Regions from separate parts of the Paraburkholderia sp. UCT70 genome, predicted to be linked through region 1. Evidence: riboswitches for the same ligand, from Rfam matches in the RefSeq annotation. Region 1 holds a riboswitch; the other holds the start of a gene.
What was found. A riboswitch is a leader RNA that binds a small molecule or an ion and turns the genes downstream of it on or off. The one in region 1 is predicted to bind cobalamin.
Positions count from the first base shown of each region.

Region 2: linked by a shared signal. The riboswitch ahead of OKW41_RS44350 (TonB-dependent receptor domain-containing protein) and the one ahead of cobA (uroporphyrinogen-III C-methyltransferase) in region 1 are both predicted to bind cobalamin.

Region 1 covers NZ_JBNPVZ010000002.1:1,829,457-1,835,835, reverse strand. The annotation lists cobalamin riboswitch at 131-408, opposite strand; cobalamin riboswitch at 489-748, shown strand; partial or broken gene cobA (uroporphyrinogen-III C-methyltransferase) at 944-1,681, shown strand; gene OKW41_RS10840 (cobalamin biosynthesis protein) at 1,697-2,191, shown strand; gene cobO (cob(I)yrinic acid a,c-diamide adenosyltransferase) at 2,188-2,790, shown strand; gene OKW41_RS10830 (cobyrinate a,c-diamide synthase) at 2,794-4,173, shown strand; gene bluB (5,6-dimethylbenzimidazole synthase) at 4,157-4,816, shown strand; gene OKW41_RS10820 (DUF4136 domain-containing protein) at 4,853-5,467, opposite strand; gene OKW41_RS10815 (CHASE2 domain-containing protein) at 5,510-6,379, opposite strand, start outside.
Region 2 covers NZ_JBNPVZ010000004.1:4,029,006-4,035,384, forward strand. The annotation lists gene OKW41_RS44340 (cell division protein ZapA) at 1-270, opposite strand, end outside; gene OKW41_RS44345 (ATPase) at 267-626, opposite strand; cobalamin riboswitch at 846-1,109, shown strand; gene OKW41_RS44350 (TonB-dependent receptor domain-containing protein) at 1,200-3,131, shown strand; gene OKW41_RS44355 (FecCD family ABC transporter permease) at 3,171-4,235, shown strand; gene OKW41_RS44360 (ABC transporter ATP-binding protein) at 4,265-5,074, shown strand; gene cobT (nicotinate-nucleotide--dimethylbenzimidazole phosphoribosyltransferase) at 5,108-6,169, shown strand; gene OKW41_RS44370 (adenosylcobinamide-GDP ribazoletransferase) at 6,243-6,379, shown strand, end outside.

The sequences.
Region 1 (6,379 bases):
GGAGCGAATGAAGCACGCGCAGCAGTACCAGCGATCACCAGACACGGGGACGAACGACGGCATTGCCGCGACAACGGAAATACAGAAAGCGGAACTGAGGTCATGAACGCGCCGCCGCATCCCCGCGGCGGTCGTTCTGCTTCTTTGGGCCGGTATCCGGGCTGGCGAAAGCGCCGCTTCCCCTTCCCGGCCGAGTGGTTTCTCGTCCAGTGGTGAAATGTCCACGCGACCTTGCGCGAGGACATCGAAGCCGGCACTGCGGTGCCCGGCTATCAAGCCGGAACCGCTTTTCGCTTACCGTTGCGGGGACAGCACAGGTTAGCCGCTCCAGAGCAGGTGGCTCCCTGTTTCCCGTTTAACTGCATGCGCACGAGCGCGCACGCGAGCACCCAAAGTGCGTGCGAGTGTAGGCCCGCGGCCTTGCGCAGTCAAGGAACGCACAGAGCCGGAAAGCGCCGCCCTGGCTTATCCGGCAAGGCGCCATGTGCTATCGTATGCGCGCGTTTGGTGCCCGCACATGCGCTCGCGTGTGCAGTTAAACGGGAAACAGGCAGCGCCTCGCGCGTTCAACCTGTGCTGTCCCCGCAACGGTAAGCGACCTGCGGCGCGCGATTCGATTCGCCTTCGATTCCGACGTGCCGCGCATGCGTTTTTTGATGCCACTGTCCCGCGAATCCACAAACCGGGACGGGAAGGCGAAGCGCATGAGGCCGCCAGCCCGGATACCGGCCAGACGCGGAGGCGGTGCCGCATTGCATCCGTGCATCACGTGGCGCCGCCGGCCGCCGGAATCCGCGGGGAACGGATGTGAAGGCGTAGCAGCGCGGCATCGCGCGTGCCCGGATTCGCAATTCCGCATGACCTCTATATTCACCGCCGCGCGCGCTGTCGCACGCTGCTTCTCTTCTTCCATCACCGCATGGCGCGCGCAATGCACGCCGCGATGACGCGCGCCTGGCTGATCGGCGCCGGTCCCGGCGACGTCGAACTGATCACGCTGAAGGCCACCCGCGCGCTCGCGCAGGCCGATGTCGTGCTCGTCGACGATCTGGTGAATCCCGACGTGCTGCAGTTCGCGCGCACCGACGCGCAAATCGTGTACGTCGGCAAACGCGGCGGCCATCCGTCCACGCCGCAAGCCGACATCGTCGCGCAAATGCTCGGGCATCTGCGCGCGGGGCGCAGCGTCGCGCGGCTTAAGGGCGGCGATCCGTTCGTGTTCGGCCGCGGCGGCGAAGAGTTGCAGGCGCTACAGGCCGCGGGTATCGAAGTCGACGTGATCAACGGCATCACGGCCGGCATCGCGGCGCCCGCGGCCCTCGGTATCGCGGTCACGCATCGTGATCACGCGCAGGGCGTCGTGTTCGTCACCGGCCACGGCGCCGGCAGTGGCGAACCGGACTGGGCCGCGCTCGCCGCGACGCGCATGACGCTGGTGATCTACATGGGCATGCGCCGGCTCGGCGAGATCGCCCGCGCATTGCTGGCTGCCGGCATGTCCGCCGACACGCCGTGCGCGGCGATCGAGTCGGCGACGCGGCCTGAGCAGCGTCATGTGCTCGCGCCGCTTCGCGAGTTCGCCGGGGCGGTGGCGCGCGCGGGGCTCGGCTCGCCGGCGATCGTCGTGATCGGCGGTGTGGCGTCGCTCGCACTGGCGCGTGATGCGGCCAAACGCGACGCCGGCTTTGCTCACGAACTGGCAGCGAGCGCGACACGACACGGACTCGGACGCGCGATCAAAACGCTAAGCGTCGGCATCGGTTGCCGCTTGCACAGCGAAGCCGCTGAGATCGAAGCCGCCGTCCGCGCAGCGCTCGGATCGAATACCTTCGAGCAGATCCGCGCCATCGCGACGATCGACACCAAAGCCAACGAAGCCGGTCTGCTCGAATTCTGCTCACGTCATCAGCTGCCGCTGCAACTGTTCAGCCGTGAGCAGATCGCCGCGGTACCGGTCGCGTCGCCGTCGGCGGCGGCACACGCGCATCTCGGCGTCGATGGTGTGTGCGAGCCGTGCGCGCTGCTGGCGGCCACGGCGCCGGACTCCACCACAACCGCGCAAAAGGCGCGTCTAATCGTACGCAAGACCGCGCACGCCGGCATCACGGTGGCGATCGCAGCGGCGAACAACGCTGCCCTTAGCGACGCGCCCCCATCCCATCCCGCCTCTCAAGACCAGGACCCTCGATGAAAACCGATCCGGAATCGCATCAACGCATGACCGAACGCCGCCGCGAAGGCCACGAAAAGAAGCAGGCCAGCGCGACCGTCGAAAAAGGCCTGCTGATCGTCAACACCGGCACCGGCAAGGGCAAGAGCACGGCCGCGTTCGGCATGGCCGTGCGGGTGCTCGGCCACGGCATGCGGCTCGGCGTCGTGCAGTTCATCAAGGGCGCGCTGCATACGTCGGAGCGCGATTTCCTCGGCGCGATCGCGCAATGCGATTTCGTCACGATGGGCGACGGCTACACGTGGAACACGCAGAACCGCGAGGCCGACATCGCGACCGCGCGCAAAGGCTGGAACGAAGCGCGGCGGATGATCGAAAGCGGCGACTACCAGATGGTGATCCTCGACGAGCTGAACACCGTGCTGAAGTACGAATACCTGCCGCTCGACGAAGTGCTCGCGGTGATCAACGCGCGTGCGCCGATGTTGCATGTCGTCGTGACCGGACGCCATGCGCCGGACGCGCTGATCGAAGCCGCCGACCTCGTCACCGAAATGCGCGCAATCAAGCATCCGTATCGCGAGCAAGGTGTGAAGGCGCAGCGCGGCGTGGAGTTCTGAGCGATGTCGGCGTCCCCCAACGGTGCTTCGTCCGGGGCGCCCCCCAAGAGGACTTGCTCCGCGGCGTCCCCCCAGGGGACTTCCTTCGGGGCGTGCCCCGCGCTGTTCATCAGCGCGCCCGCGTCGGGACAAGGCAAAACCACGATCACCGCCGGTCTCGCGCGCTATCACCGGCGGCTCGGACGTCGCGTGCGCGTGTTCAAGACCGGACCGGATTTTCTCGATCCGATGATCCTCGCGCGCGCGAGCGGCGCGCCGGTGCTGTCGCTCGATCTGTGGATGGTCGGCGAAAGCGCATGTCGCAACCTGCTCGCGCGGGCGGCGCAAGAAGCCGATCTGATCCTGATCGAAGGCGTGATGGGCCTGTTCGACGGCACGCCGAGCAGCGCCGATCTGGCGACCACGTTCGGCGTGCCGGTGCTCGCGGTGATTTCCGCGCAGGCGATGGCGCAGACCTTCGGCGCGCTCGCATTCGGCCTTGCGCGCTTCAGACCACAACTGCCGTTCCACGGCGTGCTCGCGAATCGCGTCGGCTCCGCTCGGCACGCGCAGATGCTGCAGGAAGCGCTGCCGCCCGGGTTGCGCTGGTGCGGCCACCTCGCCGCGAGCGACGAGATCACGCTGCCCGACCGCCACCTCGGCCTACACCAGGCCGATGAAATCGACGATCTCGAAGCGCGCCTGGAACGCGCGGCGGATACGCTCGCGTCGACCGCGCTCGCCGAACTGCCGCGCCCGGTCGATTTCGGCGTGCCCTCGCCCGAAGTGCTGCCGCGTCTGCTCGAAGGCAAGCACATCGCGATCGCGCGCGACGCCGCGTTCTCGTTCATCTATCCGGCCAACGTCGCGCTGCTCGAAGCGCTCGGCGCGCGGCTCAGCTATTTCTCGCCGCTTGCCGACGAAGCGTTGCCCGCCGGCACGCACGCGCTCTATCTGCCGGGCGGCTATCCCGAGCTGCATCTGGCGACGCTCGCGGGCAACTCGACCAGCGCGGCATCGATCCGCGCGCACGTCGAGGCGGACAAACCGGTGGTCGCCGAGTGCGGCGGCATGCTCTATCTGCTCGACACGCTGACCGACGCGCAAGGCACTAGCACGCCGATGCTGGGCCTGCTACCCGGTCACGCGACGATGCAAACGCGCTTCACGTCGCTCGGCATGCAGCAGATCGATGGCGTCCACGGCACGCTGACCGGCCACACGTTCCACTACTCGAAGCTCGCGACGCCGCTCGCGCCGCAGCGCTTCGCCACGCGCGCGCACAGCGACGCGCCCGGCGAAGCGGTGTTCCGCGTGGGCCCGATTGTGGCAACCTATATGCACGCTTACTGGCCCTCCAACCCGGCTTTCACGGCCGCCCTCTTTCATGGCGCAACCTTTTGACGACTCCGAGCGCGATGCGGTCTATCGCGCGATTTACGAACGCCGCGACATGCGCCACTTCGTGCCCGATCCGGTCGATCCGGCGGTGCTGCGGCGTCTGCTCGACGCGGCGCATCACGCGCCGAGCGTCGGCTACATGCAGCCGTGGCGCATCGTGCGCATCACCGACGCGGCGCTGCGCACGGGCTTGCGCGACATCGTCGAGCGCGAACGGCTCGCCACCGCCGACGCGCTCGGCAAGCGCCGCGACGAGTTCATGAAGCTGAAGGTGGAAGGCATGCGCGAATGCGCGGAACTGCTGGTGATCGCGTTGATGGACGGGCGCGAGCGACACGTCTTCGGCCGTCGCACGCTGCCGGAGATGGATCTCGCGTCGGTCGCGTGCGCGATCCAGAACATGTGGCTCGCCGCGCGCGCGGAAGGACTCGGGCTTGGTTGGGTGTCGCTATTCGATGTCGACGCGGTGCACCAGCTACTGGCGATGCCGGAAGGCGCGCGGCCGGTCGCGATTCTGTGCCTCGGCCACGTCGCTGCCTTCTATAGCGAGCCGATGCTCGAAACGGAGCGCTGGGCGAGCCGTCTGCCGCTCGCCGATTGCGTGTTCGAAAACCGCTGGCCGCAAGACGAGCCGGCGCAGGAATAACTGATACTCGCGGCCCCGGCGATCCGAGGCGGTGTTTTAACGCTGCAGCGGTTCCATCGAGTCGATGTTCGGCACACCGCTCGTCTTGTCGATGCTGAGCTTCACACGCCAGTCGGCCGGCGCATCGAACGGCAGCTTCGCGAGCGCGGTTTTCACGAGCAACGGCAGTGCATGCAGCGGGTCCGCATCGCGATCCATGAACACCGCGCCGACCTTGTAGCGCTCGGCGCCGCTCGCGTAGTCGAAAAAGCGCAGCGTCAGCGCGTGCTGATACTTGCGCCCAAACAACAGCGCGCCTGGACCGTCGCTGCCCGCGCCGCAATCGGCGGGCGCGCAATCCTCACCACCGATGCCGATCGACGCCGGCCGCGTGCTATACGCCATCGACAGCAGATAATGCGCGGGCTTGCCCGCCGTATCGACGAACCCGTGTTTCGCCAACTCGTCGCGCAACAGCTTTTCGACTTGCGGATGGTCGACGCTGTCGTCCTGCGGCTGCGTGCGTGCGAGCCAATAGGTCTGCTCGCCTTGCAGCGCAACGGCGCGGTCGGCGCCGTTAGCGGAGACGGTGTGCACGTCGGCGCTCAGGCCCGCGCAAGCGGTGAGGCTCGCCGCGGCCAGCGCGGCACAGAGGTGAGCGATCTTTGCCATTTTTTGTTTTCTCTCTAGTACATCGAATACATCAAAGGCGCATCAGACGCGCGGTCCGATCGATTCGTCGAGGGGCGCGTCGTCGAGCGCGGGCAGCCAGATCGTGAAGGCCGTCCCCTCGCCGGGCGCGCTGACGACTTCGACGCTGCCACCGTGGCGCGTGACGACGGTTTTGACGAACGCCATGCCGAGTCCCGCCCCGCCCACTTCCGGCCGCTCCGCCTCGTGAAAACGGCGAAAGCGCTCGAACAATCCCGCTTGCTGCTCCTCAGGAATGCCATAGCCCTGGTCGCGGATCGTGCACGACACGCGCGGCGCCTCGCTGCCCGCGCGCTTTGCCGCCGGCTGGCCAGCGAAGCTGCATACGATGCGCGTGTCGGGCGGACTGTACTTGACCGCGTTGTTCAGGATATTGACGAGCGCGCGTGTCATCAGCGAGCGGTCGGCGCAGATCCAGGGATCGTGGTCGGCGTCGTCGCCGGATTCCGTATGCAGCGCGATGCGCTTCGCATGCGCCTGCGGCCAGACCTCGTCGCTCGCATCGATGACGAGTTCGGTCAGACTCAGCGGCTCGAGCACATAGGCCTGCGATTCGGCGCGCGCCAGTTGCACGAAGTCGTCGGCAAGCGTGAGCGCGCGTTGCGCGTAGCGTTCGATGCGCTCCAGCACGCTGCGCGCGAGCGCAGGCTCGGTCCGCGCGCGCTCGATCTCGACCAGCGCAATGATCGACGCCTGCGGCGAGCGCATGTCGTGCGACAGCAGCCGCAGCGCGTCTTCGCGCTGACGCTCGGCCGCATGGAGCGCCGACACATCGACGAGACCGGCGATCCAGCCGGTCGTCTCGCCCTGCGCATTGGTGCAGGTCGCATAGCGCAGCAGATGGTCGCGCTCGTTCGCGTCGCGCACCTCGAC
Region 2 (6,379 bases), on a different contig from region 1:
CATTTGCTGCATTGTACGCCGGATTTCTTCAGCAGGAAATGCTTCTCCGTGTCGCACGCTGCTTTGCAGCTTAAGCAGTTCCGATGCCAGCGACAGCGCAGCCATCACGGCGATGCGATCGGTGCCGCGCACGTTGCTGCCGCTGCGGATTTTCTTCATCTCGGCGTCGACGCGCGCGACCGCCTCGAGCAGCGCGCCTTCCGTTTCCGGCGAACAGGCGAGACGATAGGGTACTTCGAGAATCGATACTTCGATCTGCTTGGTGGTCATGCGCTTTCTCCGTGTCGGCTCACGTCGCTTTCCGCTTCCTCGTGTTCGGGCTGGGCGGACTCGAGCAGATCGAGCTGGTTATCCGGTTCGCTGCTCGCGCGTGCGCGCGGCAATTTTTCGAGAATCGCATTCAGGCGCACCTGAGCGTCGTCGATCTTGGCGGACAGCGCGTCGCGTTCCGCCTGCAGTGCGTCGCGCTCTTCGCGCAATTGCGCGAGTTCCGCATGCGTGGCTTGCACTTCGGCACGCGTTTGCGCGAGCTGCTCTTCGAGCGCGAGCCGCGCTTCGTTGTGGCGCTGGCTGATCGCAATCAGCTTGCCGATGTTCTGGGAGAGTGATTCGAGTTCGGTGAGCATGTGCTGCGTCCTCTAAAGACATCGCATTTTAGCGCGGAATATTACAGGTTCCGACAATTGTCTCGTTTCGAGACGTAACAGCATCGCTTCGTGCACGTTCGTTGGGTGTCGCGTCGTCGACCATAAGATAAAAACCGGCAATCCATCCGACAATAACCTGCATTCAACAGAACCGATTGCGCTCCGGTCGACCTTTCTTGACGCCCCGCGAGGCCGCTCCTAAACTTCCCGCACTCTGGTGCCCGCGCGCGCTTTTCGGCGCGCGCAGTTAAACGGGAAGCAGGGCGCGCGCGGTGCCAAAACCGGATGCGCGAACCTGCGCTGCCCCCGCAACGGTAAGCGACCGCATGTGATGTGCTCATGCAGGTCGGTCCTGGTCGCAAGGTTGGAAGTTCAACGTGCGAGTGTGCCACTGCGCGTCACGCGTGGGAAGGCGGATCGATGTGTCGTAGCCCGGATACCGGCCAGAAAAGAGGGACGTCCCCCCGCGAAAACGCTAAACAAGGGGGCGCTCGTGACGCGTCGGCCCGCGGGGAAGCAGGCCGCGCACGCCATCCACAGGAATGTCATCCCATGCTGTCCCCCATCGCCCGCGCAACGCTGCTCGCGTTCGCGAGCCTGCCGCTCGTCGTGCATGCGCAAAGCGCCGAGCCCGCGTCTTCATCGTCCGCGACGGATGCAACCGCTGCGAGCGCCGCAAACGTTGCCGACGCGGCCAATCTCACTTCCACCGATGCGTCGGGCAACGTGCTGTCGCCGATCGTCGTGACCGCGCAACGCGGACCGCAAGCGTTGCGCGATGCGATCCCGCAGACTACGCAGTTCGATCAGCAGGACATCGCCGACACGACCGCGACCGATCTGCCCGGCCTGTTGCAACTCGCGCCAGGCGCGCAAATCTCGCGCACGGGTGGCCCCGGTTCGACCACGAGCCTCTTTCTGCGCGGCGCATCGTCGACGCAATCGCTGCTGCTGATCGACGGCGTGCGCGTCGATTCGGTGAGTCTCGGCACAGCTCAACTCGCGCAGATTCCGCTCGATCAGGTCGATCACGTCGAAGTGGTGAACGGCAACGTGTCGGCGTTGTATGGCTCGGGCGCGATCGGCGGCGTCGTGCAGGTGTTCACGAAAGACGGCGGCGATCATCCGCCGCGTTTCAATTTTTCGGTCGGCTACGGCAGCTACCGCACGCAGACGCAAACGGCCGGCGTGAACGGCGCGCTCGATCAGGACGGCCGCACGACTTTCAATATTTCGCTCGCACGCACGAAGGACGACGGCTTTTCGTCGCTCAATCCGCTCGAGGCGCCGAACGCGAATCCGAACGCAAACGGCAATCTGAACGAGAGCATCAGCGCGTCGCTGCGTCACAAGTTCACCGACAGGTGGGACGCGGGCGTCAGCTACTTCCAGTCGAACAACGACAACAGCTACGACAATGCGTACGGCGAGCCCATCGATCTGAACAATCTCTATAGCAAGGTGCGTCAGGTGTCGGTATTCGCGAACGGCAAGCTGACCGACTGGTGGACCACCCACGTCACGCTCGCCGAGGGCGACGACCGCGGCGTGTCGAACACCAATGGCATCTACAACGGCCGCTTCGATACCGACAATCGTCAGTACACGTGGCAGAACGATTTCGCGCTCGCCGCGAACCAGAAGCTGCAACTCGGCTACGAGCATCTCGACCAGACGCTCGACTCCGACACGTTCGCCGCGCCCGACCGTCACGTCGATTCGGTCTTCGCGGGCTACAGCGCGCGCTTCGGCCGCAACCAGATTCAGGCCAACGTGCGACGCGACCAGTACTCCGATTTCGGTGGGGCGAACAGTTACTATCTCGGCTACGGATTCGACATCACGTCGCGCTGGAAGGTAACCGCAAGCTATTCGGATGCGTTCCGCGCGCCGAGCTTCGACGATCTGTACTATCCGATCAGCGGCAACCCATCGATCCAGCCCGAGCGCGGTCATTCGGTCGAAGCCGGTTTGCAGTACGCGACCGATGCGCTCGGCGTGATGCGTCTGAACGCATTCCAGACGCGCTATACGAATCTGATCGACTACGTGCAGACGATCCCCGGCATCTACCTCGCGGAGAACGTCGGCCATGCGAAGGTGCAGGGACTCGAGGGATCGTGGAGCGGTCATGTCGGCAAGACCGACGTGCGCGCAACGGTGACGCTGCAGAACCCGGTCGATCTCGACAACGGTACCGACCTCGTGCGGCGCGCGCGTCGGTTCGGGTCGTTCGCGGTGAATCGCAGCATCGGTGGCTGGCGGGTTGGCGGCGAGTGGATCGTCAGCGGTCCGCGCACCGATAGCACGGGCAACCTCGGCGGTTATGGCATCGTGAATCTGTCGGCGCGCTACAACGTCACCAAAGCGTGGTACGTCAGCGCGCAAATCGACAATCTGTTCAACAAGGATTATGAAACGGCCTACTCGTATAACTCGCCGCGACGCGGTGCGTATCTCACGCTCGGCTGGCAGCAGCAGTGACGCGCGCGCCGGGTTGGCCGCATGCGTGAGCGCACGCGGATGAGTCGCGCGTCCACTTCGCTGCGCGCCGCGATGGCGACGCCGCGCCCGATGAACGCGAAACGCGCGGCCGCGATCTGGCTCGGCCTCGCGCTCGCCGCCATCGCGGTGCTCGGCGCGTCGCTGGTGCTCGGCAGCGTGCCGCTCGCGCCGTCGCGCGTGCTTGCGGCGCTCGTGCCGACGCACACGTTCCGCGGCACGGGCAGCGACGATCTCGCCGGCGAAATCGTGCGTACGTTGCGTTTGCCGCGCGCGCTCGCGGGCTTCGCGTGCGGCGCGTTGCTCGCGCTCGCCGGCGCGCTGCTGCAGGTGCTGCTGCGCAATCCGCTGGCCGAGCCATACGTGCTCGGCGTGTCGGGCGGCGCGGCGACGTTCGCGCTCGTTGCGATGATCGCGGGCGGCGCATGGTGGCTCGTCGATGCGAGCGCGTTCGCGGGTGCGTTCGTGTCGATCCTGCTGGTGCTCGGCCTCGCGCGTCGCGAGCTATGGCGCGGCGAGCCGCAGGACACGTCGCCCCGTTTGCTATTGACCGGCGCGGTGATCGCGGCCGGGTGGGGCGCGCTGATCACGCTGCTGCTCAATCTCGCGCCCGACAGCCGTCTGCGCGGCATGCTGTTCTGGCTCACCGGCGACCTGAACGGCGGCGCGCTGCCGTGGACCGCGCTGATGGCGCTCGCGCTCGTGTTGCTTGCGATCGTGCCGGCCGCGCCGCGTCTGAACGTGTTGCTGCGCGGCGACGCGGCCGCGCAGGCGTTGGGCGTCGCCGTGATGCCGCTGCGTTTGCGTGTGTACCTGGTCGCGTCGCTGGCGGCGGCCGCGGCGGTGACGACCGCGGGCACGATCGGCTTCGTCGGTCTCGTCGTGCCGCACATGCTGCGGCTCGCGTTCGGCAACGATCAGCGCATGCTGCTGCCGGCGGCCGCGCTCGGCGGCGGTGTCGCGGTGATGGGCGCGGATCTGATCGCGCGGACCGTGATCGCGCCCGCGCAATTGCCGGTCGGCGTGATCACGTCGCTGGTCGGCGTGCCGGTGTTCCTGTGGATGCTGCTCAAACGCCGCCGATGATACGAGCCAAACCCAGCCCCACCTGTTCGATGCTGAGCACGCAGCGCCTGACGTTGCGCGCCGGCGCGCGCACCTTGCTCGACGCGTTCACGCACACGTTCCATGCGGGCGAAATCTGGTGCATCGCCGGGCCGAACGGCGCGGGCAAGACCACCTTGCTATCGACGCTGGCGGGGCTGTTGCATCCGGCGGCGGGCCATGTCGAACTCGATGGCGTGCGCGTGGCCGACTGGCAGCCGCTGCCGCTCGCACGGCGCCGCGCGCTGATGCCGCAAAGCGCGGCCGATGCGTTCAACGCAAGCGTGCTCGACATCGTGCTGCTGAACCGCTTCCCGCATCTGGGCGGCAGGGGCTGGGAGCGCGACGAGGATCGCGCGGCCGCGCGGGCGGCGCTCGAACGGCTCGGCCTCGCGGACTTTGCGGCGCGCGACGTGCTGTCGCTGTCGGGCGGCGAGCGTCAGCGCGTTGCCCTCGCGGCGGTGCTGTGCCAGGACGCGCCGCTGTTGCTGCTCGATGAACCGTTGTCGCATCTCGACCTGCATCATCAGGTCGACTGTCTCGACGCGCTCGTCGCATGGACGCGCGAACCGCGCCGTAGTGTGCTGTTCTCGTGCCACGACCTGAACCTCGCGCGCCGCTTCGCGACGCACGCGTTGCTGCTCGACGGCGCGGGCGGCGCGTATGCGGGCCCAGTGCGCGACGTGCTGACGCCCGCGTTGACGAGCCGCGCGTTCGGCTATCCGCTGATTCTGATTCGCGACGGCGAGCACGAGGCGCTGATACCCGCGCCGCGCGCGCGTCACGAATCGGCTGCCGGCCATGACGCACAGTCAGGCTGATATTTATTCCTACCCCTTGTTTCGATCACACCTATGACTCGCATCCCACACCCAGCCGGTTTGCCCGAAGTCGCGCCGCTCGATCAGACGCTACGCGCCGAACTGCAGCGGATCATCGATACGCGCACCAAACCGCCCGGCAGCCTCGGCCGGCTCGAAACGCTCGCGCGCCAGATGGGCCTGATCCAGCGTAGTACGCGTCCCACCGTGCAGCGTCCCGCGATGATCGTTTTCGCGGGCGACCACGGCATCGCCGCCGAAGGCGTGAGCCCCTATCCTCAAGCGGTGACCGCGCAGATGGTCGCGAACTTCATCGCGGGCGGCGCGGCGATCAACGCGCTCAGCCGCGTCGCGGGTCTCGAACTCGAAGTGGTCAACGCGGGCATCGCGACGCCGCTGCCGTCCACGGACCGACTCGTCGACATTCCGGTCGGGCCCGGCACGCGCAACTTCGCACACGAAGCCGCGATGACGTGCGCCGAAGCGCTCGCCGCGATGCAGGCGGGCGCCGCGCGCGTGCGTCATCACGCGGCGCTCGGCACGAACGTGATCGGCTTCGGCGAGATGGGCATCGCGAACACCTCGGCGGCCGCGTGTCTGATGAGCCGCCTGTGCGGTGTGCCGATCGACGACTGCGTCGGCCGCGGCACGGGTCTCGACAATGCCGGACTCGCGAAGAAGCGCAACGTGCTCGCGGCGGCGCTCGCACGCCATGCGGATGCACGCGCGCCGCTCGACGTGCTCGCGACCTTCGGCGGCTTCGAAATCGCGATGATGGCGGGTGCGTATCTGGCGGCCGCCGAGGCGCGCATGACCGTCCTCGTCGATGGCTTCATCGCGACGTCCGCGCTGCTGGTCGCCGATGCGTTCTCGCCCGACGTGCGCGAGTACTGCGTGTTCGCGCATGCGTCGAACGAGGCCGGGCATCGGCGCATGCTCGATCATTTCGGCGCGCAGCCGCTGCTGTCGCTCGACATGCGGCTCGGCGAAGGCACGGGCGCCGCGCTCGCGGTGCCGTTGCTGCGCGCGGCGGTGGCCTTCGTCAACGAGATGGCCAGCTTCGATTCGGCGGGCGTCGCCGATCGCGAACCGTGAAGCGCGTGAGCACGCGCTTCGCGATAACGCGAAGCTCGGCCCGCAGCACCGTGAAACTGCACTCGCCAAGTTCATGAACCCGCTCGCGGAACTGCGCTATTTCTTCACGGCGCTCGGTTACTTCACGCGCGTGCCCGTGCCGCGCTGGGTCGGTTTCGAGCCGCATTATCTGAACGCCGCGGCGCGCTATTTTCCGCTCGTCGGCGTGTT